Regions from separate parts of the Pseudomonas sp. LBUM1676 genome, predicted to be linked through region 3. Evidence: predicted binding sites of a transcription regulator. Region 3 holds the regulator's gene; each other region holds the start of a gene.
The links. The regulator sigma-54, encoded in region 3, starts transcription at its own class of promoters, with help from an activator protein. The targets are predictions, from matches to a motif close to ANTGGCATNNANNTTGCTNT.
Positions count from the first base shown of each region.

Region 1: ACA041_RS27645 (pilin) is a predicted target of sigma-54. The motif match lies at 5,572-5,591, and genes of this name have one in related genera.
Region 2: glnA (glutamate--ammonia ligase) is a predicted target of sigma-54. The motif match lies at 5,442-5,461, and genes of this name have one in related genera.

Region 1 is NZ_CP166777.1:5,983,577-5,990,581, reverse strand. Features, by position in the region: gene ACA041_RS27675 (energy-coupling factor ABC transporter permease) at 47-736, shown strand; gene yacG (DNA gyrase inhibitor YacG) at 801-1,001, opposite strand; gene coaE (dephospho-CoA kinase) at 998-1,621, opposite strand; gene ACA041_RS27660 (prepilin peptidase) at 1,618-2,490, opposite strand; gene ACA041_RS27655 (type II secretion system F family protein) at 2,492-3,709, opposite strand; gene pilB (type IV-A pilus assembly ATPase PilB) at 3,712-5,412, opposite strand; gene ACA041_RS27645 (pilin) at 5,638-6,054, shown strand; gene ACA041_RS27640 (BON domain-containing protein) at 6,370-6,723, shown strand; gene ACA041_RS27635 (DUF2845 domain-containing protein) at 6,993-7,005, opposite strand, start outside.
Region 2 is NZ_CP166777.1:315,337-322,341, reverse strand. Features, by position in the region: gene ACA041_RS01530 (glycogen/starch/alpha-glucan phosphorylase) at 1-893, opposite strand, end outside; gene ACA041_RS01525 (YkgJ family cysteine cluster protein) at 1,153-1,593, shown strand; gene typA (translational GTPase TypA) at 1,813-3,633, opposite strand; gene thiI (tRNA uracil 4-sulfurtransferase ThiI) at 3,773-5,227, opposite strand; gene glnA (glutamate--ammonia ligase) at 5,560-6,966, shown strand.
Region 3 is NZ_CP166777.1:874,347-881,351, forward strand. Features, by position in the region: gene ACA041_RS03905 (class II fumarate hydratase) at 1-200, shown strand, start outside; gene ACA041_RS03910 (DUF2753 family protein) at 228-656, shown strand; gene ACA041_RS03915 (superoxide dismutase) at 659-1,270, shown strand; gene ACA041_RS03920 (ZIP family metal transporter) at 1,301-2,194, shown strand; gene ACA041_RS03925 (HPr family phosphocarrier protein) at 2,206-2,481, opposite strand; gene rapZ (RNase adapter RapZ) at 2,497-3,354, opposite strand; gene ptsN (PTS IIA-like nitrogen regulatory protein PtsN) at 3,357-3,821, opposite strand; gene hpf (ribosome hibernation-promoting factor, HPF/YfiA family) at 3,834-4,142, opposite strand; gene ACA041_RS03945 (RNA polymerase factor sigma-54) at 4,217-5,710, opposite strand; gene lptB (LPS export ABC transporter ATP-binding protein) at 5,895-6,620, opposite strand; gene lptA (lipopolysaccharide transport periplasmic protein LptA) at 6,620-7,005, opposite strand, start outside.

The sequences.
Region 1 (7,005 bases), 1.7 Mb from region 3:
CTGAGGGCCTGTTCTCTTTCGGCAAGCCAAGGGAGTGTGCCCAGCCATGATCGGCGCCGAGTTGCTGTCACCTGAAACCCTCACGGTGGGGTGGTTGATCTATGGCCCGGTGCTGATCTGGGCTGTCGCGCGAGCGCCGTGGGTCGAATTGTTCAGCGACAGTCGACGCCAGCATTTGTTGTTCGGTACGGTATTCGCGCTGTTCATGCTGTGGCTGGTGCGACGAGACTTCGATACCGGCGTGTCCTACCATTTTATCGGCATGACCGCCGTGACCCTGCTGCTCGACTGGCCGCTGGCGATTGTCGGCGGGCTGGTCGCGCAGGCGGGACTGGTGCTGCTGGGGCGCCAGGATCTGGCGGCGATGGGGGTCAATGGTGCGCTGCTGATCCTGCTGCCGGTACTGGTCACCGAGTGCTGCGCGATTCTTGTGGAGCGCGCTCAGCCGCGAAATCCCTTTGTCTATATTTTCGTTTCCGGATTTTTTGCAGCGGCGTTGTCGGCGTTGCTGTGTCTACTGCTGGCGCTGTGGTTGCTATGGTTCGACGGGCGTTTTGCCATGCCGTACTGGCTGGAAGATTTTGTCGGTTACCTGTGGCTGATCATTTTTCCGGAGGCCTTCATCAACGGCATGGTGGTCAGCGCGCTGGTGGTGTTCTCTCCCGAATGGCTGGAGACCTTCAATCGCACGCGCTACCTTTCGGCGCCCTGGAAAGACGACGATCCCAAATCTTGATCTGCTCGCCGAGAACCTCGATGGGGACCGGGACTACGGGTTCATGCGGCACTGATGCCCGGAGTCAGTGACGCTGTTCGAAATCTTCGCTGAACATGTCGTCTTCGGCGTCCGGACTGACCGGAATCTTGTGTTCTTCCGACGCCCAGGCACCCAGGTCAATCAGCTTGCAACGGTCCGAACAGAATGGCCGGAATTTGCTCTCGGGGCTCCATTCCACAGGGGCGCCACAGGTTGGGCAATCGACGGTTGGGGTTTGGCTCATGACTGGCCTCCACGCAAAGTAAGGTAAAAGTGATGCAGGCGTTCGACCTCGCTGTGCAGCCAGGCGAGGTCGCGGTCGTTGACCACCACATCGTCGGCATGGCTCACGCGATCCTGGCGGCTGGACTGGGCCTTGAGGATCGCCTGGACCTGTTGCTCGCTGGTCTGGTCGCGCTGCAGGGTGCGTTCGATCTGTAGTTGTTCGGGCGCGTCGATCACCAACACCCGTTGGGTCATGGCGTACTGTCCCGACTCGATCAACAGCGGCGAAACCAGAATCGCGTAAGGCGATTGTGCCTTGCTTAGATGATCGGCGATCTCCGTGGCGATCAGCGGGTGCAACAGCGCTTCGAGCCAGAGACGTTGTTCAGGCACTTCGAAGATCAATTTGCGCAACGCTGTGCGATCCAGTTGCCCGTCGGCTTGAAGGACGCCGGTGCCGAAGTGTTCGACGATCTTCGCCAGGGCCGGTCGGCCCGGTTCCACTACCCAACGCGACGCATGATCGGCGTCCACTACGTGCACACCCAAATCGATAAAGTGCTCGGCAGCCGCGCTTTTGCCGCTGCCGATGCCGCCGGTCAGGCCGAGAATCCAGGGTTTTTCCACAAGGGTATTCATTTCAAACCGACAAACTGCCAATAGAAGTCGGTTATTTGACCACCCCAGAGCAACGCAATCCAGCCGGCAATCGCCAGATAGGGCCCGAAAGGGATCGGCGTCGAGGTTTTCGCGTCGCGCACACGCAGCAAAATCACGCCGATAACGGCACCCACCAGGGATGACAACAGGATAGTCAGCGGCAAGATCTGCCAGCCGCCCCAGGCGCCCAGCATCGCCAACAGCTTGAAATCACCGTGGCCCATGCCGTCCTTGCCGGTGACCAGCTTGAACAGCCAGAACACCGACCACAGCGCCATGTAGCCGGCAACTGCGCCCCACAACGCCTCATGCAAGGGCACGAACAGCTCGAAGCTGTTGACGATCAGCCCCAGCCACATCAGCGGTAGCACCAGCACATCGGGTAACAGTTGGTGCTCGGCGTCGATCAGGCTCATGGCCAACAGGCCCCAGGTCAGGACAAGCACCATGCATGCCGGCCAACCGAATCCGAAGTGCCAGGCGATGAACGCCGACAGCAGACCGCAGGCCAGTTCGGTCAACGGGTAGCGTTTGCTGATCGGCGTCTTGCAGCTCGAGCATCGTCCCCGCAGAAACGCAAAACTGAGCAGCGGGATATTTTCCCAGGCGCGAATCCGGTGGCTGCAGTGCGGGCACTGAGAGTGCGGTAGCAGCAGGTTGTAAATCGGCAGAGGCGTTGCGTCAGGCAAACCCAGAATATCGTGGGCCTGTAGTCGCCACTCGCGCTCGAGCATTTTCGGCAGGCGCCAGGTCACCACATTGAGGAAGCTGCCGACCAGCAGGCCGAGCACTGCCGCAATGACGACGAAGGCCAGCGGATAGACCATCAGGATTTCGTTCAAGGGCATGTCAGATCGCAGAGCCAAGTTGGAAGATGGGCAGGTACATCGCAACCACCAGGCCACCGACAACAACCCCCAGCACCACCATGATGAACGGTTCCATCAGGCTGGTGAGGTTATCGACCATGTTATCCACTTCGTCCTCATAGAAACCCGCGACCTTGTCGAGCATGTCGTCCAGTGCCCCTGATTCTTCGCCAATGGCGGTCATCTGGATCGCCATGTTCGGAAAGATGCCGGAGGAGCGCATGGAGAAATTCAGCTGCACGCCGGTCGAAACGTCCTGCTTGATGCGCAGTACCGCACGCTTGAACACAATGTTGCCGGTCGCGCCTGCCACCGACTCCAGGGCCTCGACCAACGGCACGCCTGCGGCGAAGGTGGTCGACAGTGTACGGGCATAACGGGCCACCGCGGACTTGTACATCAGCGTGCCAACCAACGGCAGTTTCAGCAGCCAGGTATCCGTCCGGTCCCGAAAGACTTGCGACGTCTTGAAGGCGTGACGCAGGCCGAAGACCGCCGCGATCAGCATGCCGAGCATCACCCACCACCAGTCCTGCATGAATTCCGACAGGCCGATGATCATCACGGTGAAGGCCGGCAGTTCGGCACCAAATCCCTTGAACACCGACTCGAACTGCGGTACCACCTTGACCAGTAGAATCCCGGTCACGATGATCGCCACGAACACCACCGCGAGCGGGTAGGTCATGGCTTTCTTGATCTTCGCCTTGAGGCTTTCGCTCTTTTCCTTGTAGGTGGCCACCCGTTCCAGCAGGGTGTCCAGGGCGCCGGCCTGCTCGCCGGCATCGACCAGGTTGCAATAGAGCTCATCGAAGTACTGAGGCTTTTTGCGCAGCGCCGCGGCGAAGCTGTTACCCGCCGCGACTTCCTGTTTCACCTCATCCACCAGTTTGCGCATAGCCGGGTTATCGAAGCCTTCGCCAATGATGTCGAACGATTGCAGCAGCGGCACGCCAGCTTTCATCATGGTCGCCATCTGCCGGGTGAACAGGGCGATGTCCTGGGCCTTGATGCGCTTGCCCAGGTTGAGAATCGAGACGGATTTCTTGCGCACCTTGCCGGGATTGATGCCTTGCTTGCGCAACTGCGCCTTGATCAGTGCCGGATTCTGACCGCTGAGTTCGCCGGTCATTTTCGTGCCTTTCCTGTCCGTGCCTTCCCAGGCATACACGCTGATTTTTGCTGCTTTGACCGCCATGTTCAGTCCTTGGTGACCCGGTTGATTTCTTCAAGGCTGGTGATGCCCTGCATGGCCTTGATCAACCCGGAAGTACGCAGGTCGTTGAACCCGTCTTTACGCATCTGGGTATCGATTTCCAGTGAATTGCCCTCGGCCATGATCAGGCGTTGCAGCTCTGGTGTGTTCTTGACCACTTCATAAATCCCTACGCGCCCTTTGTAACCGTTGTTGCAGTGATCGCAACCGACTGGCTCATAGATCGTGAATGAGCCGATGCGTTCCTCGGGGAAGCCTTCCTTGAGCAGCGCCTCCCGGGGAATCTCGATGGGTTTCTTGCAATGGCTGCACAATTTGCGCGCCAGGCGCTGGGCGATGATCAGGCTGACCGAAGTGGCAATGTTGAACCCCTGGATACCCATGTTGTGCAGACGGGTCAGGGTTTCCGCAGCACTGTTGGTGTGCAGGGTCGACAGCACCAGGTGTCCGGTTTGGGCGGCCTTGATGGCGATTTCCGCAGTTTCGAGGTCACGGATTTCGCCGACCATGATCACGTCCGGGTCCTGACGCAGAAACGAGCGCAGCGCCTGGGCAAAGCCCAGGCCCTGCTTGGGATTGACGTTGACCTGGTTGATGCCTTCCATGTTGATCTCCACCGGGTCTTCGGCGGTGGAGATGTTGATATCCACGGTGTTGAGAATGTTCAGGCCGGTATAGAGCGACACGGTCTTGCCCGAGCCGGTGGGGCCGGTCACCAGGATCATCCCCTGTGGTTGCTTGAGCGCGGCCATGTACAAGGCTTTCTGGTCGGCCTCATAGCCCAGGGCATCGATGCCCATCTGCGCGCTGGACGGATCGAGGATCCGGATCACCACTTTCTCGCCCCACAGGGTCGGCAGGGTATTGACCCTGAAGTCGATGGACTTGCTCTTGGACAGGCGCATCTTGATCCGCCCGTCCTGGGGCCGGCGTCGTTCGGAGATGTCGAGGCTGGCCATGACTTTCAGCCGTGAAGCGATGCGGTTGGCCAGTTGAATCGGTGGTTTGGCGACTTCACGCAGCATGCCGTCGGTGCGCATCCGCACGCGATAGGTTTTTTCGTAGGGCTCGAAATGCAGGTCGGAAGAGCCGCTCTTGATCGCATCGAGCAACATCTTGTGAACGAAGCGCACCACGGGCGCGTCATCGACATCCTGCCCGGCGATGGCGTCCTGATTGTTGTCATCGATCGACTCGATGTCCACGCCATCGAGGTCGACGTCGGCCATGTCTTCCAGGCCGGTACTGTGGCTGTCGAAGAATTTTTCGATGGCGTCCGTGAGTTTTTCGTCTTCGACCAGAATCGCTTCGGTACTGAGGCCGGTGCTGAACTGGATGTCGTTGATGGCCTGGTGATTGGTCGGATCGGAAATCCCTACGAACAGTTTGTTGCCCCGTCGCCACAGTGGCAGGGCGTGGTGCTGGCGGACCAGCTTCTCGCTGACCAGGCCCCTGGGCTGGGTTTCCTTTTCCAGGCAATTGAGGTCCAGCAAGGCCATGCCGAAGTGCTCCGAGGCAATCTCGGCGACCTGACGGCTTTTCACCAGGTTGTTCTGCACCAGGTAACTGACCAGGGAAATCCGGTTGCGTTGGGCTTGCTGATACGCCTGTTGCGCGCTTTTGTCAGTGAGCAGTTCGGCCAGCACCAATTGCTTGGCCAGACCGCTAAGGGCGATGTCATTCATGGGGATACCGGACGCAGACAGTTCATGACTTATAGCCTAGTCAAGCGACGGAGCCAAACCAGGGGTGCTGAGGTGACAATAATTGTCAGAAAGTGCGGATTCTGCGGGTAGGAAACGGCGCTGCGTTGCCTTCACCTCCCGATAACTGGGGATGACGGGCTTGGCATGGGCTGTGCTGTGGCTAATTCAGATCATGAGATTTCGACTCATGCATGGAGCTTGTCTATGAATACTCAGAAAGGTTTTACGCTTATTGAATTGCTGATCGTGGTGGCGATCATCGGGATTTTGGCGACGTTTGCGTTGCCGGCTTACTCGAAATATCAGGCGCGAGCGAAGGTGACGGCCGGGCTGGCTGAGATCTCGGCGATGAAGGTGCCATACGAAGATTTGATTAATCAGGGCACTGCACCGACCGTCACTACCACCGCACCCGCCGGTGCTGCAAGTTCCAGTAACTGCACTTATACCGTTACGGGAGTGGCAGCTACAGGGGTAGGTACGATCGTCTGCAAAATCGAAAATGCCCCAGCGCCTGTGCTTGGACTGACAATAACCTTGAGCCGGGATCCAGCAACTGGTTGGTCATGTGCAACCGGCGTTACGCAGGAATACGCGCCTAAAGGTTGCAAGGGCGTTTGATAATAATTGTTGTATAGCTTGATCCAAACCCGCATCTCTCGATGCGGGTTTTTTTATTCGACGCTCGAAATGCTTTGCAAAGTAGAAAACTCCAACAATTCATGGCCTTAGGCCCACGGTAAAACCCGCAACTTGCATGTAGATAATTTCGAAGTCATGCATTTTGCATGATTCCGAAAATTAGGTGGTTTCTTAAGTATCTGATTTATAACGAATTATTAGCTGTCTCAAAGTTGGCACAGCGTTCGCAATATACCCAGTAACCCTGCTGACAAGACACGCAGCAGACTTTATGAAAAAACAGGAGTTACTCGTATGAAGAAGTTCGCTATCACTGCCGCTGCTGCTACCGCGCTGACCCTGACCATGGCAAGCGCTGCATTTGCCCAGACTCAAGCCACTCAAGCTCCAATGGTGCTGGCCGCCGGTGAAGTCACCGAAGCCAAAGAAGCCACTTCCGATACCTGGATTACCACCAAAGTCAAAGCAGACCTGGTGACCGAAAAAGGCATTCCTGGTACTGACATCAAGGTCGAAACCAACAAAGGTGTTGTTTCCCTGTCGTCTACCACCGCAGTGACTGAATCTCAGAAAGACGTCGCCGTGGCTATCGCCAAGAAAATCAAAGGCGTCAAAGCGGTCTCCGCTGACGGCCTCAAAGCCGAGTAAGGCAAGACTTCTCGCCTGAACCGGGAGAAGGCGCGGTAGCCGGGCCGAGTCATACGTCTGCCGCAACTTTAGAGTTCATGCGAAAGGCCACAAGGATGTGGTCATTACAGGCCCCGCACATTCGTGTCCGGGGCCTGTTCTATTGTGGGCGCCACAAAACAACTGTAGGAGCAAGCTTGCTCGCGATAGCGGTGTAACAGACAACACAAATGTTGAATGTGACGGCCTCATCGCGAGCAAGCTTGCTCCTACAACGATTGATGGCGTGCCTAATTACCGCGT
Region 2 (7,005 bases), 560 kb from region 3:
TGCAGGGACGCGGCGACGAAGAAATATTCCTGGCGCAAGCGCAGTTCCTGACCGGCTTCGGTGCTGTCGGCCGGGTAGAGCACGCGGGAAATACTTTCGGCCCGGGCGACTTCCGCCACGGCACCCAGGTGGTCGCCGGCGTTGAAGCGCTCCAGGTGCAAATCTTCCACGGCACGGGCACGCCACAGGCGCAGGGTGTTGACGCTCGCCCCGCGCCAGCCGACGACTGGAGTGTCGTAGGCAATCGCGCGCACGGTTTCCGCCGGGGTCCAGACTTGCTTGGACTTGCCGGTTTCGTCGGTGACGGTTTCGACGCTGCCACCAAAACCGATCGGGTACACGACCTCCGGCCGTTCGAACTCCCACGGGTTACCGAAATCCAGCCAGCGTTCGGTTTGCTCCTGCTGCCAGCCGTCGACGATGGCCTGACGGAACAAGCCGTGCTCATAACGAATGCCGTAGCCATGCCCGGCGATGCCGAGGGTCGACATGCTTTCCATGAAACAGGCGGCCAGACGACCGAGGCCACCGTTGCCCAGGGCCGCATCGGGCTCCAGCAGGCGGATGCGTTCAAGATCGACGCCGAGCTCGGTCAGGGCCTCGCGGGCCACATCCAGCAGGCCGAGGTTGCTCAGGCTATCGTAGAGCAGCCGGCCAATGAGAAATTCCAGGGAGAGGTAGTAAACCCGCTTCTGACCTTTGCGGTAGATCTGCCGGGTGTGATCCATCCAGTGCTCGACCATGTGATCGCGCGCCGCCAGGGCAATGGCTTCGAACCAGTCGTGGTCGAAGGCGTGATCCGGGTCTTTGCCCACCGCATAGGTGAGTTTGGTCAAGACGGCGTCGCGAAATGCGGCCACCTCTGCTTCGCGAACAAGTGGTTCTTGAGTCATCGATAAGACCTCGAGCGAGCGTGGAATTGTTGAGCCTAGACGGTCAGACAGGCCGTTGGAACTCTGGTTCGGCAGTTTTTCCCGATAGTGCGAGATAGATCGACATTACCTTGTCGCGCACCGGAAAGAATGCAGGGCCCGTGCCGGAATACAGCCGTTATTAAAGGTTTCCTGAAAAAATCTGGCGAAAGGTTGTTCAAAAATCCACCAGTCCCGGTATGATCGCGCGCCCTGATGCACACGCTGGTAACAACCGATGATGAAGTCCAACCTGATCGCCGCCGCTGAGATCGATCGCCTCGATACCTGGGCCAAGTACTCTGCGCCGATGTGCGGTTCCTGCGTGTCCAGTTGCTGCACATTGCCGGTCGAGGTCAAGATCAAGGATCTGATCCGTATCGGTATTGTCGACGAATTCGAACGCGGCGAGCCAGCGAAGAACATCGCCAAGCGCCTGCAGAAGGAAGGGATCGTCGAGCGTTACAGCCAGAAGACCGAGATTTTTACCCTTCAGCGCATGAGTAACAACGACTGCCTGTACCTGGATCGTAAGAGCCGTCTGTGCACTATTTATGAAAAGCGCCCGGACACCTGCCGCAATCATCCGAAAATCGGGCCGCGGCCGGGGTATTGCGCTTACAAGCCGAAGGAAGTGGCGCGTGAGACCAGCGCTAGCCGTCGGACGCTCGAGAAGTTCTGATCCGCAATCTCGCTGCCTGACCGGGCCTCTTCGCGAGCAGGCTCGCTCCCACAGTGAATTGTGGTGTTCACAAAATTTGTGTTCAGCGCCGCCCCCCCCTGTGGGAGCGAGCCTGCTCGCGAAGGGGCCGGCACTAACACCGCATAAACCCCAGACAAACAAAAACGCCCCCGACCTTACGATCGGGGGCGTTTTTTTAGCTGCTAACTAAGTCGAAACTCAGTTACCGGCTTTCTTGGCAGCGCGGGTACGCTCGCTTTCGCCCAGGATCTTCTTACGAAGACGGATGGACTTAGGAGTGACTTCGCACAATTCGTCTTCTTGAACGAATTCCAGAGCCTGCTCCAGGGTGAAGCGGATAGGCGGAACCAGAGCGATGGTTTCGTCTTTACCCGAAGCACGCATGTTGTCGAGCTTCTTGCCTTTGGTTGGGTTGACGCCCAGGTCGTTGTCGCGGCTGTTGATGCCGACGATTTGACCTTCGTACACGTCTTCACCGTGACCCAGGAACAGTTTGCCGCGAGCTTGCAGGGTTTCCAGCGAGTAAGTCAGCGCCTTACCGGTAGCAACCGACACCAGCACGCCGTTCTGACGGCCGGACATGTCGCCGGACTTCATCACGTCGTAACGGTCGAAGATCGAGGTCAGGATGCCTGCGCCGGAGGTCAGGGTCAGGAACTCGTTACGGAAACCGATCAAGCCACGAGCCGGGATGTTGTACTCAAGGCGCACACGGCCCTTGCCATCCGGAACCATGTTGGTCAGGTCGCCTTTACGGATACCGATCTGTTCCATGATCGAACCTTGCGATTCTTCCGGCAGGTCGATGGTCACGTTTTCGTACGGTTCGTGCTTCACACCGTCAACCAGACGGATGATCACTTCCGGACGACCAACACCCATTTCGAAGCCTTCGCGACGCATGGTTTCGATCAGTACCGAGAGGTGCAGTTCACCACGGCCGGAGACCTTGAACTTGTCGGCGGTGTCGCCTTCTTCAACGCGCAGGGCAACGTTGTAGAGCAGTTCCTTGTCCAGACGCTCTTTGATGTTACGGCTGGTGACGAACTTGCCTTCACGACCGCAGAACGGCGAGTCGTTAACCTGGAAGGTCATGGAAACGGTTGGCTCGTCAACGGTCAGCGGCTTCATCGCTTCGACGTTCAGTGGGTCGCACAGAGTGTCGGAGATGAACAGCTGGTCGAAGCCGCTGATGCAGACGATGTCGCCGGCAGCTGCTTCGTCAACGTCGATACGGTGCAGACCGTGGTGACCCATCAGCTTCAGGATACGACCGTTGCGGCGCTTGCCGTCGGCGTCGATAGCCACAACTTGAGTGTTCGGCTTGACGCGACCACGAGCGATACGACCAACGCCGATAACACCCAGGAAGCTGTTGTAGTCCAGTGCCGAGATTTGCATCTGGAACGGGCCGTCACGGTCAACTTTCGGAGCTGGAACGTGGTCGACGATCGCCTGGTACAGCGGGGTCATGTCTTCCGCCATGGCGGTGTGTTCCAGACCGGCAATACCGTTCAGGGCCGAAGCGTAAACAACCTGAAAATCAAGCTGTTCTTCGGTAGCACCCAGGTTGTCGAACAGGTCGAAGATCTGGTCCAGAACCCAGTCCGGACGCGCGCCTGGACGGTCAACCTTGTTGATGACCACGATTGGACGCAGGCCGGCTTCGAAAGCCTTCTTGGTCACGAAACGGGTTTGCGGCATAGGGCCGTCTTGAGCGTCAACCAGCAGCAGAACGGAGTCAACCATCGACATAACGCGTTCAACTTCGCCGCCGAAGTCGGCGTGGCCCGGGGTGTCCACGATGTTGATGTGGTAGCCGTTCCAGTTGATGGCGGTGTTTTTCGCCAGAATGGTAATACCGCGCTCTTTCTCCTGGTCGTTGGAGTCCATCACGCGCTCGTCGTTGAGCTCGTTGCGCTCCAGGGTGCCGGATTGACGCAAGAGTTTGTCTACCAGGGTGGTCTTACCATGGTCAACGTGAGCAATGATGGCGATGTTGCGTAGATTTTCGATCACTTGTGTATCTCGATCAGAGGATTCGGTGTGCTGACAAGTCTTGGCAGCGATTTACAGTAGAGTCAGGCCTTGCCGTTACAGCTTGACGGCAGAGTCGGGGGGCCGGTGACGCAGGCCACAGGCATACAGCCCCGGGCTCTTAGCTCGGTCGATAAACGCGCACATTGGCATGCCCCTCACTGAGCAAATGGTGGGCATGCAGGCGACTCATCACGCCTTTGTCGCAATACAGCAGGTACTGGCGAGTAGGGTCCAGTTCCTTGAAACGAGCGTTCAATGCATAAAACGGCATCGTCTGTACCTCAATGCCGGCGAGTTCCAGCGGCTCGTCTTCAGCGGCATCCGGGTGACGGATGTCGATGATGATCTGGCCCGCCAGTGCTTCGCTGACTTCTTCGATTTGCAAGTCCTGGCCCAATTCGTCGATCACGCGATCGATCGGCACCAGTTTGGCGTTCTCGAGCGCACGCTCGAGTACCGCCATGTCGAATTCTTTCTCTTCATGCTCCACGCGTGGACGTTTGGCGTGGGTCTTGGGGTTCACCGAGATGACCCCGCAATATTCCGGCATGTGCTTGGCGAAGTCGGCAGTGCCGATTTCGTTGGCCAGGTCGATAATGTCCTGCTTGTGACTGGCGATCAGCGGACGCAAGACCAGCTTGTCGGTCACGCAGTCGATCACGGACAGGTTCGGCAACGTCTGGCTCGACACCTGGGAAATCGCTTCGCCGGTGACCAGCGCTTCGATCTCCAGCCGATCGGCAATACGGGAAGCAGCGCGCAACATCATACGCTTCAAAACCACACCCATATGACTGTTATCGACTTTACCGAGAATTTCTCCCAGTACTTCCTCGAATGGCACACTCACAAATAACACGCGCTGGGAGCTTCCGTACTTCTTCCAGATGAAGTGCGCGACTTCCATGACGCCCAGTTCATGGGCTCTTCCGCCCAGATTGAAGAAGCAGAAATGGCTCATCAGGCCGCGGCGCATGATCTGGTAGGCGGCAACGGTGGAATCGAAGCCGCCGGACATCAGCACAAGCGTCTGTTCCAGGGCACCCAGCGGATAACCGCCGATGCTGTTGTGCTGGCTGTGGATCACAAACAACCGTTTGTCGCGAATTTCGATGCGGACTTCGATTTGCGGCTCTTTCAGCGAGATTCCAGCGGCGCCGCACTGACGACGCAGTTGACTGCCGACGTATTTCTCGACGTCCATCGAGCTGAATTCATGCTTGCCGGCCCGCTTGCAGCGCACCGAAAAGATCTTTCCGGACAACGCTGCGCCGAAGTGCTGCTTGCACTTGGCAACGATGTCGTCGAAGTCACCCAGCGGGTATTCGTCAACCTGCAGGAAATGCGCGATGCCCGGCATGCAACTCAGGCGCTCGGTCATCTCCTTCAGGGCCTTGGGCTCGCTGACGCGGGTTTCCAGCTCGAGATTGTCCCACACACCGTTCACCACCACAGCCGGGTCCAGGTCACGGAGCACGGTACGGATGTTTTTGGCCAACTGGCGGATGAAACGCATCCGTACCGGGCGGCTCTTGATGGTGATCTCTGGAAAGACTTTTACGATTAGTTTCATGAAAACAGCGCGCGCTGGGCCAGCCGAAAAAGGGGGGCGCGGATTATAGCGGAAATTGCTCAAGGTTTAACCAGTTAATGTGCAGAAGGTTTTGCACGCACCAAAACAGGTCATTTGTCGATTTGCACGCCACATTACAGGGCGAGAATTTCGCCTTTGCTGCGTATTTGGCCTTTATTAGCGTGATATTGGGGCAAAAAACCCATGGTGGGGCACTGGCATGCAATTTGCTCCCTTGTGAGGCAGGTTGCCTTGGCAGAGTATTCGCGCCGGCATCACCCACATTCCAAGGGCCTTCCACTACCAAAGCCCGAATCCACCCGGAGGACACTATGTCGAAGTCGGTTCAACTCATCAAAGATCATGACGTCAAGTGGATTGATCTGCGCTTCACAGACACCAAAGGCACTCAGCATCACGTGACCATGCCGGCTCGCGACGCGCTGGATGAAGCTTTCTTCGAAGAAGGCAAAATGTTCGACGGTTCCTCCATCGCTGGCTGGAAAGGCATCGAAGCCTCCGACATGATCCTGATGCCGGACGACAGCACTGCCGTACTCGACCCGTTCACCGAAGAGCCGACCCTGATCCTGGTCTGCGACGTGATCGAGCCTTCGACCATGCAAGGCTACGACCGTGACCCACGTGCGATCGCCAAGCGTGCCGAGGAATACCTGAAGTCGACCGGTATCGGCGACACCGTATTTGTAGGTCCGGAGCCTGAATTCTTCATCTTCGACGAAGTGAAGTTCAAGTCCGACATCTCCGGTTCCATGTTCAAGATCTACTCCGAGCAAGGTTCGTGGATGTCCGACCAGGACGTGGAAGGCGGCAACCGTGGCCACCGTCCAGGCGTCAAAGGCGGCTACTTCCCTGTTCCGCCGTTCGACCACGATCACGAGATCCGTACCTCCATGTGCAACGCCATGGAAGAGATGGGCCTGGTCATCGAAGTTCACCACCACGAAGTGGCGACTGCTGGCCAGAACGAAATCGGTGTGAAGTTCAACACCCTGGTGGCCAAGGCTGACGAAGTTCAGACCCTGAAATACTGCGTACACAACGTTGCTGATGCATACGGCCGCACCGCGACCTTCATGCCTAAGCCTCTGTACGGCGACAACGGCTCGGGTATGCACGTTCACCTGTCCATCGCCAAAGATGGCAAGAACACCTTCGCTGGCGAAGGTTATGCCGGCCTGTCCGATACCGCCCTGTACTTCATCGGCGGCATCATCAAGCACGGTAAGGCGCTGAACGGCTTCACCAACCCGTCGACCAACTCCTACAAGCGTCTGGTCCCAGGTTTCGAAGCTCCGGTAATGCTGGCCTACTCGGCTCGCAACCGTTCCGCTTCGATCCGTATTCCTTACGTGTCCAGCCCTCGCGCTCGCCGTATCGAAGCCCGCTTCCCGGATCCGGCAGCCAACCCGTACCTGGGCTTCGCTGCACTGTTGATGGCTGGCCTGGACGGCATCCAGAACAAGATCCACCCAGGCGACGCCGCTGACAAAAACCTGTACGACCTGCCGCCTGAAGAGGCCAAAGAGATCCCACAAGTTTGCGGCAGCCTGAAAGAAGCCCTGGAAGAGCTGGACAAAGGTCGTGCGTTCCTGACCAAAGGCGGCGTTTTCAGCGACGACTTCATCGACGCTTACATCGCCCTGAAAAGCGAAGAAGAAATCAAGGTACGTACCTTCGTACACCCACTGGAATATGAGCTGTACTACAGCTGCTGATCCGGTAGCGCCTGCGCAAGCAGCGTGAAAAAAAGAGGC
Region 3 (7,005 bases):
AGGAAGCGCTGTCGCGCAACCCGATCCTGGTCACTGCGCTCAACCCGATCATTGGTTACCAGAAAGCCGCTGAAATCGCCAAGAAGGCTTATCAGCAGGGCCGCCCGGTGATCGACGTCGCCCTGGAGCACACCGACCTCACTCGCAGCCAGCTTGAGGTTTTGCTTAACCCGGAAAAACTCACCGCGGGCGGCGTGTAATCACCGCTACCGCTTTGGAGGCTCACCATGGAGCACTGGAAACGCACGATCGAAAGAGCAAATCGCTGTTTCATGCTGGGCGAACTGGTCGATGCCCGCGAAGCTTACTTGCAGGCATTGGCCCTGGCCCAGGTGTTGTTCGAGCGCTGGGCGGATGCCGATGAAGCGGTCGCGGCTTGCGTGATTTCCCACCACAACCTGGCAGACCTGCATCTGCGCCTGAACCAGCCGGAAGAGAGCGCCGAGTATTTGTGCGCCATCCACCAACGGTTGCTGCAGACCATGCAAGACCAGCGCCTGGCGCCGGCTCTTCGTGAGGCGGCCTTGCGCCAGAGCAGCAAGACCTACGTTGAATTGCTGAATTTCATCAGCGAACACGGCGAGTACCCGCGCACTCATCGTTTGCTGCACATGGATGCCGCCTCGCCTGCGCCCCTACATCATGGAGTCCATTGAACATGGCTTTTACCCTGCCTGCCTTGCCTTACGCCTACGATGCCCTGGAACCGCACATCGATGCGCAGACCATGGAGATCCACTACACCAGGCACCACCAGACTTACATCAACAACCTCAATGCCGCGGTGGAAGGCACCGAGTTTGCCGAGTGGCCGGTGGAGAAACTGGTGGCAAGCGTTCAGCAGCTACCGGAAAAACTCCGTGCCGCAGTAATCAATCAGGGTGGCGGCCATGCCAACCATTCGCTGTTCTGGGAAGTGATGGCGCCCCAGGGCGGCGGCAAACCCGAAGGTGCGCTGGCTGAGGCAATCGATGCGCAACTGGGTGGCCTGGACAGTTTCAAAGAGGCGTTCACCAAAGCTGCACTGACCCGTTTCGGCAGCGGTTGGGCCTGGCTCAGTGTCACGCCGCAAAAGACGCTGGTCGTTGAAAGCAGCGGCAATCAGGACAGTCCGTTGATGGGCGGTAATACGCCCATCCTCGGCCTCGATGTCTGGGAGCATGCTTATTACCTGCAGTATCAGAACCGCCGACCGGAATACATCAGTGCGTTCTACAACGTGATCAATTGGCCTGAAGTTACCGCGCGCTATCAGGCTGCGTTGGCTTGAGTCTTCTATAAAAACCATCCAAGGCTGATTATGGGCACTGAAACACTGGCGATCGGAAGTGGACGAATGTTTCGTTACGCGTTGGGATCGCTGTTACTGTTGGCGGGCATGACGCTGTTGGTCGCCCATGGGCTGGCGTGGCTGGACCTCGAACCGAAACTGTCGCGCGCACTGCAAGGCGGGGCGATATGCGCCTTGGGCACTGCCTTGGGGGCGGTTCCCGTGCTGGTTATTCGACGGATGCCCCAGGCAGTCAGCGACAGCTTGCTCGGCTTCGGGGCGGGGGTCATGCTCGCGGCGACGGCGTTTTCGCTGATCGTCCCGGGTATCTCCGCTGCGGAAAACCTGGGGCTGACGCCTTGGGCGGCCAGCGGCCTGATCAGCTTCGGTATCCTGCTCGGCGCATTCGGGCTGTTTCTGGTGGATCGAAAGGTGTCCGGCGCTTCGCCGGAAATGCTCGTCGGAACGCTGGAACGACCAGTCATTCCGCCACGGATCTGGCTGTTTGTGTTTGCCATCATTGCCCATAACATTCCCGAAGGCATGGCGGTGGGCGTCTCGGCCGGAGGCGGCATGCCGGATGCCGACAGCCTGGCCATGGGCATTGCCTTGCAGGATGTGCCGGAAGGATTGGTGATTGCGTTGGTGTTGGTCGGGGCAGGGATGTCGCGGATCAAGGCATTCCTGATCGGCGCGGCGTCAGGGTTGGTCGAGCCGGTCTTCGCGCTGTTGTGCGCCTGGCTGGTCAGTCTGGCCGAGCTGCTGTTGCCTTTGGGGTTGGCACTGGCGGCTGGGGCCATGCTGTTGGTGGTCACGCATGAAGTCATTCCCGAGTCGCGTCGCCATGGTCATGACAAGCTGGCCAGTCTCGGGTTGCTGGTCGGGTTTTGTTTGATGATGGTGATGGATACCGCGCTGGCTTGAAATGAGGCTTTTTATTCGCCTTCGTCAAAGTAGTTGTTGATCAACGTCACCAGCGCATCCAGCGCTTCCTGTTCCTGCTCGCCTTGCGTGCTCAAATGAATTTTGGTGCCCTTGCCCGCAGCCAGCATCATCATGGCCATGATGCTTTTGCCGTCGACCGTTGATTCCGGCGTACGTCCCACCCTGATCGAGCAATCCTTGAATTGACCGGCAACCCCGACAAATTTTGCAGAAGCGCGAGCGTGCAGGCCCAGCTTGTTGATGATTTCGATTTCCAGAGCAGGCATCGCGATGTGAATCCTTTAGCTGAGGTCGCGGTGGCGGACCTGGACGTTCTTCAGGGTTTTTTGCAGGACCTGACCCAGACGTTCGGTCAGGTAGACGGAGCGGTGATGTCCGCCGGTGCAGCCAATGGCGATAGTGACATAAGCGCGATTGCTGGCCGCAAAGCGGGGCAGCCACTTGAGCAGGTAAGTGCTAATGTCTTGGAACATTTCCTCGACGTCCGGTTGTGACGCCAGGTAATCGGCAACCGGTTTATCGAGACCGGATTGCTCGCGCAACTCCGGCTTCCAGTAAGGGTTCGGCAGGCAGCGTACGTCGAACACCAGATCGGCGTCCACCGGCATGCCCCGCTTGAATCCGAAGGACTCCACCAAAAACGCGGTACCGGGCTCCGGCTGGTTCAGCAGGCGCAACTTGATGGTATCGCGCAGCTGATACAGGTTCAGGTTGGTGGTGTTGACCTTGAGATCGGCGAGGTCGGCAATTGGCCCGAGCAGCATGCTCTCGTCGCTGATCGCTTCCGCCAGCGAACGATTGGCATTGCTCAGCGGATGGCGCCGGCGGGTTTCCGAGAAACGTTTGAGCAAGGTTTCTTCGTCGGCGTCCAGATACAGCACATCGCACTGGATGTGCCGACTGCGAACTTCCTCCAACAGCTCGGGGAAACGCGACAGGTGACTCGGCAAGTTGCGCGCGTCGATGGACACGGCAACCAGCGGCTGGGCCAGCTCGGTGTGGATCAGCGCGCGCTCGGCGAGTTCCGGCAGGAGCCCGGCAGGCAGGTTGTCGATGCAGTAGAAGCCGTTGTCCTCGAGAACATCGAGCGCGGTACTTTTACCTGAGCCTGAGCGGCCACTGACGATGATCAAGCGCATGATTACTGACCGTTTTGCTCGTCCAGGACAACCTGATACAAGGCTTCATTGCTCGGGGCGCTGCGCAGTTTTTCACGCACTTCCTTGCGGTCGAGCATGCTGGCGATCTGGCGCAACAGCTCCAGGTGCGCATCGGTAGCGGCTTGCGGGACCAGCAGAACGAACAGCAGGTCAACCGGGGCACCGTCGATGGCGTCGAAATCGATGGGGGCGTCCAAGTGCATCAAGGCACTGACGGGCGTAGTGCAGCCCTTGAGGCGACAGTGAGGGATGGCGATGCCGTTGCCAAAACCGGTCGAGCCGAGTTTTTCACGGGCAATCAGAGCCTCAAAGACGTCTTGCATCTCCAGATCCGGTACTTCGCGGTGGATCAGGTTGGCAATTTGTTCGAGGGCTTTCTTTTTACTGCCGCCCGGCACGTTCACGAGGGAACGGCCGGGGGTCAGGATGGTTTCAAGTCGGATCATGAGTTGGGAGTGTTAACGACCGGTTGCGCCCTGGAGGAGGCTCTGGGTCTTTTCCTTATGCTTTTTGAGTTGGCGATCCAGCTTGTCGGTCAGCAGGTCGATCGCGGCATACATGTCAGTATGCTCAGCGTTGGCGACCACTTCTCCGCCGGGGATATGCAGCGTGGCTTCGATTTTCTGCAGCAGCTTTTCGACGTTCATCGTGACTTGCACGTTGGTTATCTTGTCGAAGTGCCTCTCCAATCGGTCGAGTTTTTCGCCGATGTAGGTGCGCAGAGGTTCGGTCACTTCCAGTTGGTGTCCACTGATGTTGACTTGCATACAGCTTCTCCTTCGTTGCCAGTGCATAAAGCGGTAGACCCGATGATCTACCACTGGAACGCTGTGGCGTGGCTCTACATCAACCGCTTGCGTTCGCTCGAAGGCGCGATCCCGAGGGATTCGCGGTATTTGGCGACGGTGCGGCGAGCCACCTGAATGCCTTGTGCCTCCAGTAAACCAGCGATCTTGCTGTCACTCAACGGCTTTTTCTGATTTTCCGCCGCAACCAGTTTTTTGATGATCGCGCGGATCGCCGTTGACGAGCATTCGCCGCCTTCGGAGGTGCTGACGTGGCTGGAAAAAAAGTATTTCAACTCATAGATGCCCCGAGGGGTATGCATGAATTTCTGTGTGGTCACTCGTGAAATCGTCGATTCGTGCATACCCACCGCTTCAGCGATGTCATGCAGCACCAGCGGTTTCATGGCTTCGTCGCCGTACTCCAGGAAGCCGCGCTGATGCTCGACGATCTGGGTGGCCACTTTCATCAGGGTTTCGTTGCGGCTTTGCAGGCTCTTGATGAACCAGCGGGCCTCTTGCAACTGATTGCGCATGAAGGTGTTGTCGGCACTGGTGTCGGCACGGCGCACGAAGCCGGCGTATTGGGCATTGACCCGCAGCCGTGGCACCGATTCCTGATTGAGCTCCACCAGCCAGCGCTCGTTGTCCTTGCGCACGATGACATCGGGGACGACGTACTCGGCTTCACTGGACTCGATCTGCGAGCCAGGACGCGGGTTGAGGCTCTGGACCAGTTCGATCACCTGGCGCAGCTCATCTTCCTTGAGCTTCATGCGACGCATCAGCTGGCTGTAGTCGCGGCTGCCGAGCAGATCGATGTAGTCGGTGACCAGGCGCTTGGCCTCGGCCAGCCAAGGGGTCTTGGCGGGCAACTGGCGCAATTGCAGGAGCAGGCATTCGCCCAGGTTGCGGGCGGCGATGCCGGCCGGTTCGAATTGCTGGATGCGATGCAGGACGGCTTCTATTTCGTCGAGTTCGATGTCCAGTTCCGGGTCGAAGGCTTCGAGAATTTCCTCGAGGGTTTCGTCCAGGTAGCCCTGATTGTTGATGCAATCGATCAGGGTCACGGCGATCAGGCGATCGGTGTCGGACATCGGCGCCAGGTTCAGTTGCCAAAGCAGATGGCTTTGCAGGCTTTCACCGGCCGATGTACGGGTGGTGAAATCCCACTCGTCGTCATCGTTGCTCGGCAGGCTGCTGGCGCTGGTCTGGTAAACGTCTTCCCACGCGGTATCGACGGGCAGTTCGTTGGGAATGCGCTCGTTCCAGTCGCCTTCCTCGAGGTTATCCACCGTCGGGGCGGTTTCCTGGTAAGAGGGTTCCGAAACGTCGGCGTTGGGTTGCTGTTCGGCTTTGTCGGCCAAGGGGTCGGCATTATCGAAGTCGTCGCCTTCTTCCTGGCGTTCGAGCATCGGATTGGACTCCAGGGCCTCCTGGATTTCCTGTTGCAGGTCCAGGGTCGACAATTGGAGCAGGCGGATGGCCTGTTGCAGCTGCGGTGTCATCGTCAGCTGCTGGCCCATTCTCAGGACTAGCGATGGTTTCATGGCAGGGGCTTAACACCTTATTCGCCGGCGCACATGCGCCATCCACTACAGGGCGCCGAAGCGCCAAACATAAGCAAATTATATGCCCGAAACTTTAGCGTTTGCCTAGAGCGCTGTAACAATAAAAAAGTGTTGATTTTTTATCGAGACAAGCGCTTGAGCGACAAGCTGGACACCTCAGCGCTTACAGGCGGAACTCATGGCCCAGATACACTTCCTTGACCAGTTCGTTGGCCAGGATGGTGGCAGAATCGCCTTCGGCGATCAGTTGGCCATCGTTGACGATGTACGCGGTTTCGCAGATATCCAGGGTTTCGCGGACGTTGTGGTCGGTGATCAACACACCGATGCCCTTGGCCTTGAGGTGATGGATGATCTGTTTGATGTCACCCACCGAAATCGGGTCCACGCCGGCGAAAGGTTCGTCGAGGAGGATGAATTTCGGGTTGGTCGCCAGTGCGCGGGCGATTTCCACCCGGCGGCGTTCACCACCGGACAGGCTCATACCGAGGTTGTCGCGGATGTGGTGGATGTGGAATTCCTGCAGCAGGCTTTCCAGCTCTTTGCGGCGGCCGGCCTTGTCGAGTTCCTTGCGGGTCTCGAGAATCGCCATGATGTTATCGGCCACCGAGAGTTTGCGGAAGATCGACGCTTCTTGCGGCAAATAGCCGATACCAGCCTTCGCGCGACCGTGCATCGGCTGGTGGCTGACATCCAGGTCGTCGATCAGTACACGACCCTGATCGGCCTGCACCAGCCCGACAATCATGTAGAAACAGGTGGTTTTGCCGGCGCCGTTAGGGCCAAGCAAGCCGACGATCTGACCGCTGTCGATGGACAGGCTGACGTCGCGCACGACCTGACGGCTCTTGTAGCTCTTGGCCAGATGCTGAGCTTTCAGAGTTGCCATTACGGGGCCTTTTGCTCGTCGGATTTCTTCTTCGGCTGGATCACCATGTCGACGCGCGGACGTTGTTCGGTGACTTTGGTGCCTGTGGCGCGGCCGGCGTTAGCCAGTTTCTTGACCGTGTCGTAGACGATTTTCTCGCCTTGGGTGACGTTGCCATCCTTGTCGATGACTTTGGCGCGGTCGATCAGCACGACGCGGTCTTGCGAGGCGTGGTACTGGATCGTGACGCCGTAACCCTGAACCGGCTTGGAATCGCCGGCCGTCTGCATCTGCTCGAAGTAGGCCAGGTTGCCGATCGAGGTCACCACGTCTATGTCGCCATCGGCGGTGCGGGTGATGGTCACGGTGTTGCCGGTGACCTTCATCGAGCCTTGGGTGATGATCA